DNA from 4 places in the Modestobacter sp. KNN46-3 genome. Region 2 is predicted to be linked to each of the others. Evidence: predicted binding sites of a transcription regulator. Region 2 holds the regulator's gene; each other region holds the start of a gene.
What was found. Region 2 encodes LexA, which represses DNA repair genes until DNA is damaged. Its sites were predicted from a motif close to TCGAACANNTGTTCGA; they were not measured.
Positions count from the first base shown of each region.

Region 1 (2,196 bases), on a different contig from region 2:
AGTCAGCCGGTGCGGCCGCCGGGGCCTCGGCCGCCGCCACGACCCCGATGCCGAGCTTTTCCTTGATCTTCCGCTCGATCTCGTCGGCGAGGTCGGGGTTGTCCCGCAGGAAGCTGCGGGCGTTCTCCTTGCCCTGGCCGAGTTGGTCGCCCTCGTAGGTGTACCAAGCGCCGGACTTGCGGACGAAGCCCTGCTCCACACCCATGTCGATGAGCCCACCCTCGCGGCTGAAGCCCTGACCCCAGATGAGGTCGAGCTCGGCCTGCTTGAACGGAGCGGCCACCTTGTTCTTGACGACCTTGACCCGCACCCGGCTGCCGACCGCGTCGGTGCCCTGCTTCAGGGTCTCGATCCGGCGGATGTCGAGCCGCACCGAGGCGTAGAACTTCAGCGCACGACCACCGGTGGTGACCTCCGGGGAGCCGTAGACCACGCCGACCTTCTCGCGCAGCTGGTTGATGAAGATGCAGGTCGTGCCGGAGTTGCTGAGCGCACCGGTGATCTTGCGCAGCGCCTGGCTCATCAGCCGGGCCTGCAGACCGACGTGGCTGTCACCCATCTCGCCCTCGATCTCGGCGCGGGGCACCAGGGCCGCCACCGAGTCGACGACGATGAGGTCGAGCGCACCGGAACGGATCAGCATGTCGGCGATCTCCAGCGCCTGCTCACCGGTGTCGGGCTGGCTGATCAGCAGTGCGTCCGTGTCGACCCCGATCGCCCGGGCGTAGTCCGGGTCGAGGGCGTGCTCGGCGTCGATGAAGGCGACGATGCCGCCGGCCGCCTGGGCGTTGGCCACCGCGTGCAGGGCGACCGTCGTCTTGCCGGAGGCCTCGGGGCCGTACACCTCGACGACGCGGCCACGGGGCAGGCCGCCGACGCCGAGGGCGATGTCGAGGGCGACGGAGCCGGTCGGGATGACCTTCATGGCGACCTCGGGCGAGTCGCCCAGGCGCATGACGGAGCCCTTGCCGAACTGCTTGTCGATCTGGGCGAGGGCCATGTCGAGGGCCTTGTCGCGGTCGAGCGTTGCCATGGTGGCCACCTTCGGATGTCGCTGTAGCGGGTCGTCGCCGACGCTAGGGCGGGGGTCTGACACTTTCCGCGGACCGGGTGCATCTGTGGACGGACACCGGACCTGTGGACGCCACCGTAGGCCGAACACTTGTTCGAATCCAGTGACACGCCGGGATCGGTGCGTCGTGCCGTCCAGCACCCTCGGCGTCCACCGGGACAGCGCGGTCAGCGCGGCGGACGGACCTCGTCGGCGAGGGCCCGGGCCGCGTGCACGGCCGGCATCCGGCCCTCGACGAAGGAGATGAGCGCCAGCAGGTGGGGCACGAGGGCGGCGCCGTCCTCGGTCAGCCGGTACTCCACGTGCGGGGGGATCGCCGACCGCACCTCGCGGTGCACCCAGCCGTCCCGCTCGAGGGTCTGCAGGCTCTGCGCCAGCATCCGCTCGCTCACGCCCTCGATCCGCCGGCGCAGCTCGCCGAACCGGTGCGAGGACTCGGCCAGGGCCGAGAGCGCCAGCAGCGACCACTTGCCGGTCACGTGCTCCAGCGCCTCGCGGGAGGTGCAGGCGCGCCGGAAGACGTCGGCCACCAGCTCCTCGACCGTCTGCTCTCCCGCACCCCCAGCCGCCTCGCGCACGCCGCCAGGGTACCGTCCGACGAGCGGGTACTAACTGTTCGTAAGTGCCCACCGTGCAGGAAGCACTCGGAGGAGTCCCCCTTGATCACCGTCACCGGAGCCAGCGGCCACCTCGGCCGGCTCGTCGTCACCGGACTGCTCGACGCCGGCGTGCCCGCCGGCGAGGTCGTCGCCGTCGTCCGCACCCCGGGGAAGGCCAGCGACCTGGCCGCCCGTGGCGTGCAGGTCCGCCAGGCCGAGTACGGCGACCCGGCGAGCCTGCAGACCGCCCTGGAGGGCACCGACCGGCTGCTGCTGGTCTCCGGCAGCGAGGTCGGCCAGCGGGTGACCCAGCACGGCAACGTGCTGGACGCGGCCCGGGCCGCAGGCGTGGGACTGGTCGTCTACACCAGCGCGCCCAAGGTCGACGACACCCCGCTCCCGCTGGCCCCCGAGCACGCCGCCACCGAGCGGCTGATCGCCGAGGCCGGGCTCCCGGCCGTCGTGCTGCGCAACAACTGGTACCTGGAGAACTACGACCAGCCGATCACGACGGCTGCTGCGACC
Region 1 covers NZ_JAAKGN010000016.1:42,458-44,653, reverse strand. Annotated here, with positions in the region: gene recA (recombinase RecA) at 1-1,033, opposite strand, end outside; gene G5C62_RS06295 (helix-turn-helix domain-containing protein) at 1,240-1,650, opposite strand; gene G5C62_RS06290 (NAD(P)H-binding protein) at 1,732-2,196, shown strand, end outside.
Region 1: a site for LexA is predicted at 1,155-1,170, ahead of recA (recombinase RecA). Genes of this name have one in related genera too.

Region 2 (2,196 bases):
AGCCCCTCCCGCCACAACCACCAGGGCCTCTGACGGGCCCTTCACACCGGGGCGTGCCCCAGCGCGCCGCCGGTCAGGGCAGCTCGAGCACCTGGCCGGGCACGAGGTCGACGTCGGAGAGCCCGTTCACGTCGAGGAGCGCGTCGACGACGGCACGCCGGTCCTCCTCCGGGGCGATCTCGCCGGCGATCGACCACAGGGTGTCCCCGGACTGGACGACGACCGTCGTCGAACCGGCCAGCTCCAGGCCGCCGCCGGGGCCGCCGGACTCGGCGGCGAACGTCACCGCGGCGACGGACACCCCGAAGGCGATGGACAGCCCGGCGACCACTCGCCGCCCGCGCCGGGTCAGCCGCAACGGCGCTTGCGCACCGGGGGCGACGGCACCGCCGACCGCTCCCGTGCGCCTCGCGCAGCCCGCGCCGCCCACCCCAGCCCCGCCCGCGACGCCGACCAGTCGACCAGGGCGCACGTCGGGCTGCCCGGCGCCTCGCCGGCCCGCCGCCGGACGAGCCACCCGGGGCAGGGGTGCAGGCTGACCGTGCACCACGGACCGGGGCGAGCGCGCCACCTGACGCGCCCCCGGGAACGGGAGCACGACCGCCATCGAGGCCGGGGCGGCCACGGGGAGCTCGAGCTGCGGACTGGCCATCGGGGTGCTCCAGGGGTCTCGCGGTACCGGGTTGTCGAACAGACGTTCGAACGGAACGTCTGGGCGATGTCTACCGCACGCCACCGACAGGAACACGCCGACACGGCGACTTCTTCGAACACCTGTTTGAACGGAGCGGCCGGAGGCGATACGGTTCCGAGGCGATCGAGGACGGCGTCCGCGGTCCCGGCTCGCCGTGGCGACACGGCCGTCGGTACGGCAGGGCGCCACCGGGGACTGCTGCCGAGGCAGCCGGACGAGGAGGACACATGGCGGTCGACGGCCCGAAGGCGCGCGGCGGCAAGAGCCCTTCGCGGCGTGGAGCGTCCGGCACGGCATCAGCCGACGGCGCAGCGCCCACCGCTGCGGCGGGAGCGGGTGCGGCGGTGCGGGAGTTCCCCGACCGGGCCGCCGACGGCGACGGCCTGACCCAGCGGCAGCGCCGGGTGCTCGAGGTCATCCGTGACTCGATCGAGCGTCGCGGCTACCCGCCCTCGGTCCGCGAGATCGGCGAGGCGGTCGGCCTCTCCTCCGCCTCGTCCGTGGCCCACCAGTTGTCGGTGCTGCAGCGCAAGGGCTGGCTGCGCCGTGACCCGAACCGGCCGCGCGCACTCGACGTGCGCCTCCCCGGCGACGGCACCGCGACGACGACGAACGAGACCGCGGCCGAGGCACTGGCCGGGTCCGGCGCAGCCAGTGGCGTCGACGACGCCTCCGCCCCCCGACCCACGTACGTGCCCCTCGTCGGCCGGATCGCCGCCGGTGGTCCGGTCCTGGCCGAGCAGGCGGTCGAAGACGTCTTCCCCCTCCCCCGCGAGCTGGTCGGCGAGGGCACCCTGTTCATGCTGAAGGTCGCGGGCGACTCGATGGTCGACGCGGCGATCTGCGACGGCGACTGGGTCGTCGTCCGGCAGCAGCCGACCGCGGAGAACGGCGAGATCGTCGCCGCGATGATCGACGGCGAGGCGACGGTGAAGACCTACAAGCGGCGCGACGGGCACGTGTGGCTGATGCCACACAACGCCGCGTACGAGCCCATCCCGGGCGACGACGCGACGGTCCTCGGCCGGGTCGTCACCGTGCTCCGCCGGGTCTGACCTCGGGCAGCGGCGCCGGGCTCGTGCTCAGGCCGGGCGCCGCCGGAGCTTGCCGCCGACCCACACGAGCACGGTGGCCACGGCCGCGGCGACGAGACCGGCGGTCAGCGGCTCGACCCCACCGGCGGTCGCCAGCGACCCGGCGGCAGCCTCGGTGGGCTCCGCCGGGGCCGCCCCCGTCAGGTCACCGGTGGCCGACACCTGGGTGACCACCGCAGGGAGCCCCTCGCCGGCGACGAGCAGGTCCCGGTCGTTCGCCGCGAAGGCGATGGCCTCACCCTGCGGAGCCTCCGGCAACGGCACCCGCACCGGGGGCCCGGCCAACGCACCGGCGACGTCCGAGCCGCTCAGCGGCCAGACATAGGCGTCGGTGTAGGTCCGCAGGGCGATCCGCGAGCCGTCCGCGGACACGGCGCCACCGGTGACCAGCAACTGGCCGGCCCGACC
Region 2 covers NZ_JAAKGN010000073.1:10,935-13,130, forward strand. Annotated here, with positions in the region: gene G5C62_RS15595 (LysM peptidoglycan-binding domain-containing protein) at 74-652, opposite strand; gene lexA (transcriptional repressor LexA) at 922-1,749, shown strand; gene G5C62_RS15605 (hypothetical protein) at 1,777-2,196, opposite strand, start outside.

Region 3 (2,196 bases), on a different contig from region 2:
CTGCCGTCACAGGCCAGGTAGCGGGCCCGCGCCGCGGAGATCGTCGCGCCGAAGCCCATCTCCGCCGCAGCGGCACCGGTGGCGGGGTCGACCAGGTCGTCCAGGTCGATGCCCACGACCACGTGCGGCTTCACCGTCCGCAGGATCGGCAGGTCACCGCTGGCCAGCTGGTTGTCACACAACTGAACGAGGGCGTCGGCGTTCTGCTGAGCGCGGGTCCGCTCATCACCCCTGGGGCGGTCGGCCTGCACGATCGACTCGATCGCGGCCTGAACCTTCTCCCCACCCACCGCATCCAGGTCGAACCGACCGGTGACGCTGCCGTCGGAGTGCTTGGCGATCGTCAGCCGCCGCCCCTCGGGTCCGGCTCCGGGCCATCGGGGTCGAGTGCGTCCTCGAAGGCCTGCACCGCCGCCACCAGCGACTGGTGCGGCGACTCGACCGCCACGCGCGCCCACACCTGGTCGAACGCGGCCAGGTCGATGCCCTGCTCGACTGCCCGGGCGACCTCGCCCGGCCCCACCTTCTCGGCCACCACGTTCACCTGCGCCGCGGTGATCTGCCCGTCGGCGAACCCGGCGGCCAGCGCCGGGAAGTGCTCCAGCGCCCGCCCGGAACGCAGGATCCGCGAAGCGTCCACCGGAGCCAGCCGCGCGTGCCCGGTCAGCCACGACCGCACGCTCTTCAACCCGTCGCGCTCGGCGGCCTGCGTGGTGTCCGCGCGCCGGACCGTGCGGGTCAACTCCGCCGACGCACGGTTCACCAGCTGCACCAGGAACGCCGTCCGGTCCAGCACCTGCCCGTCCGTGAGCGAGTGCAGGTCATCGGCCGCAAGGGCGTCGAGAGCCGACATCAACTCGCTCACGACACCTCCCGCAGCATTCGAACGTATGTACGAATAGTAGCGCCCTAAAGGACGCCGAGCAAGGCGAATCAGCTGGTCAGCCGCCTGTCCACACATGCCGACAGTCCCTTGACACGACCGACCGCGGCGCGTCAACGCGTCCGCCCGGGCACCAGCGCGGCAGGCGGGATCAGCGACCAGGGCCGTCTCAAGCGCTGGTCGACGCGACAACCGATCACGTGACGACTCCTGCAGCGGGCCGTGTCGCGTCGAACACGAAACGTGCCCACCCGCCGTCCGACCAGAAATCGGATTCCCGACGGGAACAGCCGGCGAGAGCCGCGCTCGCCGACGGCGCACTCCAGCGTTGCTCGACGTCAGCTCGGCGAGTCGTCCCCGCCGCCCGGGCGTGTTGCGGGCCTGCGGAGTGTCGGAACCGCAACCGGCGGCACTTTGTGACAGATCCATGACAGCCCTACCGTCATCCGCGCCTGCCGGCCCCTGAGTCGCCACACGCGGTGACACCGGCGAGCACCGCCGAACCGGGCAACCGCCGCAACGTCGCCGCGAACGCCCGGACCGGGGACCCACCGCAGTTCTGGGGTGAAACGCAACGGCACGCGAGTGCCGGAGCGCCGGGCGAGTTCCCCGCCCGAACCCGTCAGCTAACTCGGTAGGCGGTCGAGGAGAACAAGGAGAACCCGTCGTCCATGACGACCACTCGCACGTCCCCCGCCCGTCGTCCCTCCCGTTCCGGTCGCCGGGCACTGATCGCGCTGTTCGCCAGCGCGGGCGTCGCCCTCACCCCGATGGCCGCCCAGGCCTCGGTCGGCGGCGGTGGAGCGGCCGCCCCAGCACCCGTCGCGGCACCGGTGGCCCCGGTCGCGGCTCCCAACGCAGCTGCCCAGATCATCGTCGACACGGCGCTCGCCCAGCAGGGCAAGCCCTACGTCTGGGCCGGGGCCGGCCCGAACGTCTACGACTGCTCCGGGCTGACGCAGTACTCCTACGCGGCCGCCGGCATCACGCTGCCGCACTCCTCCCGCATGCAGTCGACGATGGGCGTGCCCGTGGCCCGCGCCGACCTGCAGCCCGGTGACCTGGTCTTCTTCTACGACCCGGTGGGCCACGTCGGCATCTACATCGGCAACGGCCTGATGGTGCACGCCCCCACCGCCGGGGACGTCGTCCGCACCATCAACGTCGACACCATGTGGGGCTACAACTCTGCGCGTCGTCTGGTCTGACGTCGCCCGGGGTGTTGCGACCCCGTCACGGGTCAAGTCCGCCGGCGTGGTGTGTGACGACTACCGCGTGATCTTCATGTCGGGTCAGGCGCTGAGCGCCGGGAT
Region 3 covers NZ_JAAKGN010000084.1:52-2,247, reverse strand. Annotated here, with positions in the region: gene G5C62_RS16665 (DUF222 domain-containing protein) at 1-458, opposite strand, end outside; gene G5C62_RS29035 (DUF222 domain-containing protein) at 344-865, opposite strand; cyclic di-AMP (ydaO/yuaA leader) riboswitch at 1,386-1,538, shown strand; gene G5C62_RS16660 (C40 family peptidase) at 1,555-2,091, shown strand.
Region 3: a site for LexA is predicted at 883-898, ahead of G5C62_RS29035 (DUF222 domain-containing protein). Genes of this name have one in related genera too.

Region 4 (2,196 bases), on a different contig from region 2:
AAAGCCGGAAGGCCTTGGTGTCGGTGTCCGGGGTGCTCAGCAGGGCGGCCGGCTGGGGGAGGTCGGCCAGCAGCGCGTGCAGCAGCTGCCGGCCCAGGCCCTGGCTCTGCCGGTCGGGGTGCACGTGCAGCTCGCAGACCTCGAATGCGCCGGGCAGCCACTGCTTCGCCGTCCGCCGGTCCAGGGCGTTGCGGACCTGGTCGTGCCACCACTGGCCGGGAGCGACGACGTAGCCGTAGCCGAAGCCGACCAGCTGCTCACCGACCGTGCCGTCGCCCCGGGGGGCCTCGACGAAGGCGCCCACCGCACGGAAGCCCTCTCGCTCGGTGTGCTGGACGGCGTAGCCGTAACGCCCGGCGACGACGGAGTCGCCGTAGCCCATCGCCGCTCCGTAGATCGCCAGCGCCTCGTGCAGGTGCTCGCGCATCCAGCCGGCGGGCAGCTCGGTGATCCGGGTGGCGGGAGTGGTGCCGGTCATCAGGGGGTCTCCTCGTCGGCGGCGGCCGGGGAGGGCCCTGGGCCGACCTCCGCGGGGGTACCGGCGGTGAGCTGCAACAGCTCGTCGTAACTGGTGGGGAAGACGGTGTGCGGGTGCCCGGCGGCCGCCCACACCCGGGCGTACCGGGCGAGCTCCACGTCGACCAGGGTGCCGATCGGCTCCGGGTGGCCGACCGGGGCCACCCCGCCGATGGCCTGGCCGGTGTGCCGGCGGACGAACTCGGGGGTGGCCCGGGTGATCCGCGGGAGGCCGAGCAGGTCGGCGACCAGCGCCTCGTCGACCCGGTGGGCGCCGCTGGTGAGGACGAGCAGCGGGAGGTCGCCGGCATCGAACACCAGGCTGTTGGCGATCGCACCGACCTCGACGCCGAGCTGGGCGGCCGCGGCGGCGGCCGTGCGGGCGCTGTCGGGCAGCACGCGCACCTCACCGGTGACGCCGGCGGTGCGCAGCACCTGCTCGACCTCGGCGACCCGGGGGTGGTGCGGGGTCTCCGCAGCGGTCATGCCAGCGATCCTCCCACCGGCCCCGGGGCCCTGCGCCACCCGGGACGTGCGGTCGGGCGCCGGCCGCAGACGGCCGTCGCCCGGGGTCGCGGCGACCCACGAGTCGGGCTCGAGGGTGTGTCGCTGCCCTGAGTGCAGTCGCTGTAACGACACGGATGACGACACGCCTGTTCGGCTTGACCGCCCCGACCGGGTCCGGTCTACTCATCGGTGTTCGAACACCTGTTCGAACACCGGCGACCCGTTCGCCGGCCCGGGCCGTCACGTCCTCCCCGACGTGCGCTTCCCCGCCGGGCCGGAGGGCGGGGCAGCCGGGAGGGGCGAAGAGTTGCGGAGTCTGACATGAGCCGAGTGCTCGCCGGGGCCGGTGGCCGGGTCGGTGAAGAGGTGCAGGTCGAGCAGGGGCCGTCGGGGCCGGCCGAGTTCTGGCGAGGGCAGACCCGGTACGTGGTGGGGGAGCTGCTCGACTCGTGGGTGGAGACCGCACCGTGGTGGCAGACCGATGTCGCCGGCCGGGGTGGGGCGTCGGCCGAGCTGGTCGCCACCCGGCAGGTCTGGCGGGTCGAGGCGGTCCGCGCAGGCCGGTCCCGGATGAGCTTCGCCGGGGTCTTCGACCTGTCCTGGGAGCCGACGGGCAACCAGTGGCTGCTCGTCCGGGTGCACGACTGATGGGCGCCGCCCGGGCCCTCCCGGCCGCCGCCGACGGGCAGCTCCCGTTGCTCCCGCCGCTGCCCGCGGCCGCCGCCCAGCTGCTCGGTCAGGCCCATCGAGGGCTGGCCGAGGCCGCCAGCAGCCCCGACCCGGCCTGGCGGTACGCGACCGCACACCTGGCCGCGCTGCGCGCCGCGGCGGCCGTGCTGGCCGCCCGCACCCAGCCCGAGGCCGGGCGGCGCCGGCCGCGCAGCGCCTGGGTGCTGATCGGTCAGGTCGCCCCCGAGCTGTCGGAGTGGGCGGCGTTCTTCGCCGCCGGGGCGGCCAAGCGCGCCGCCGCCGAGGCAGGGCTCTCGCACGCCGTCACCGCACGGGAGGCCGACGACCTGGTCCGGGACGTCGGCACGTTCCTCGGCGTCGTCGAGACCACGATCAGCCGCCCGGTGCCACCGCCGCCCGCGCGCCTGCGGGCGGTCGACCCCGGCTCGCGCCGGCGCGGTCCGGGCCACCCCGGCTCCGGCGCTGGTCCCGACCGCGCCTCCG
Region 4 covers NZ_JAAKGN010000019.1:29,625-31,820, forward strand. Annotated here, with positions in the region: gene G5C62_RS06915 (GNAT family N-acetyltransferase) at 1-478, opposite strand, end outside; gene G5C62_RS06920 (YbaK/EbsC family protein) at 478-1,002, opposite strand; gene G5C62_RS06925 (DUF6504 family protein) at 1,345-1,671, shown strand; gene G5C62_RS06930 (SAV_6107 family HEPN domain-containing protein) at 1,671-2,196, shown strand, end outside.
Region 4: a site for LexA is predicted at 1,217-1,232, ahead of G5C62_RS06925 (DUF6504 family protein). Genes of this name have one in related genera too.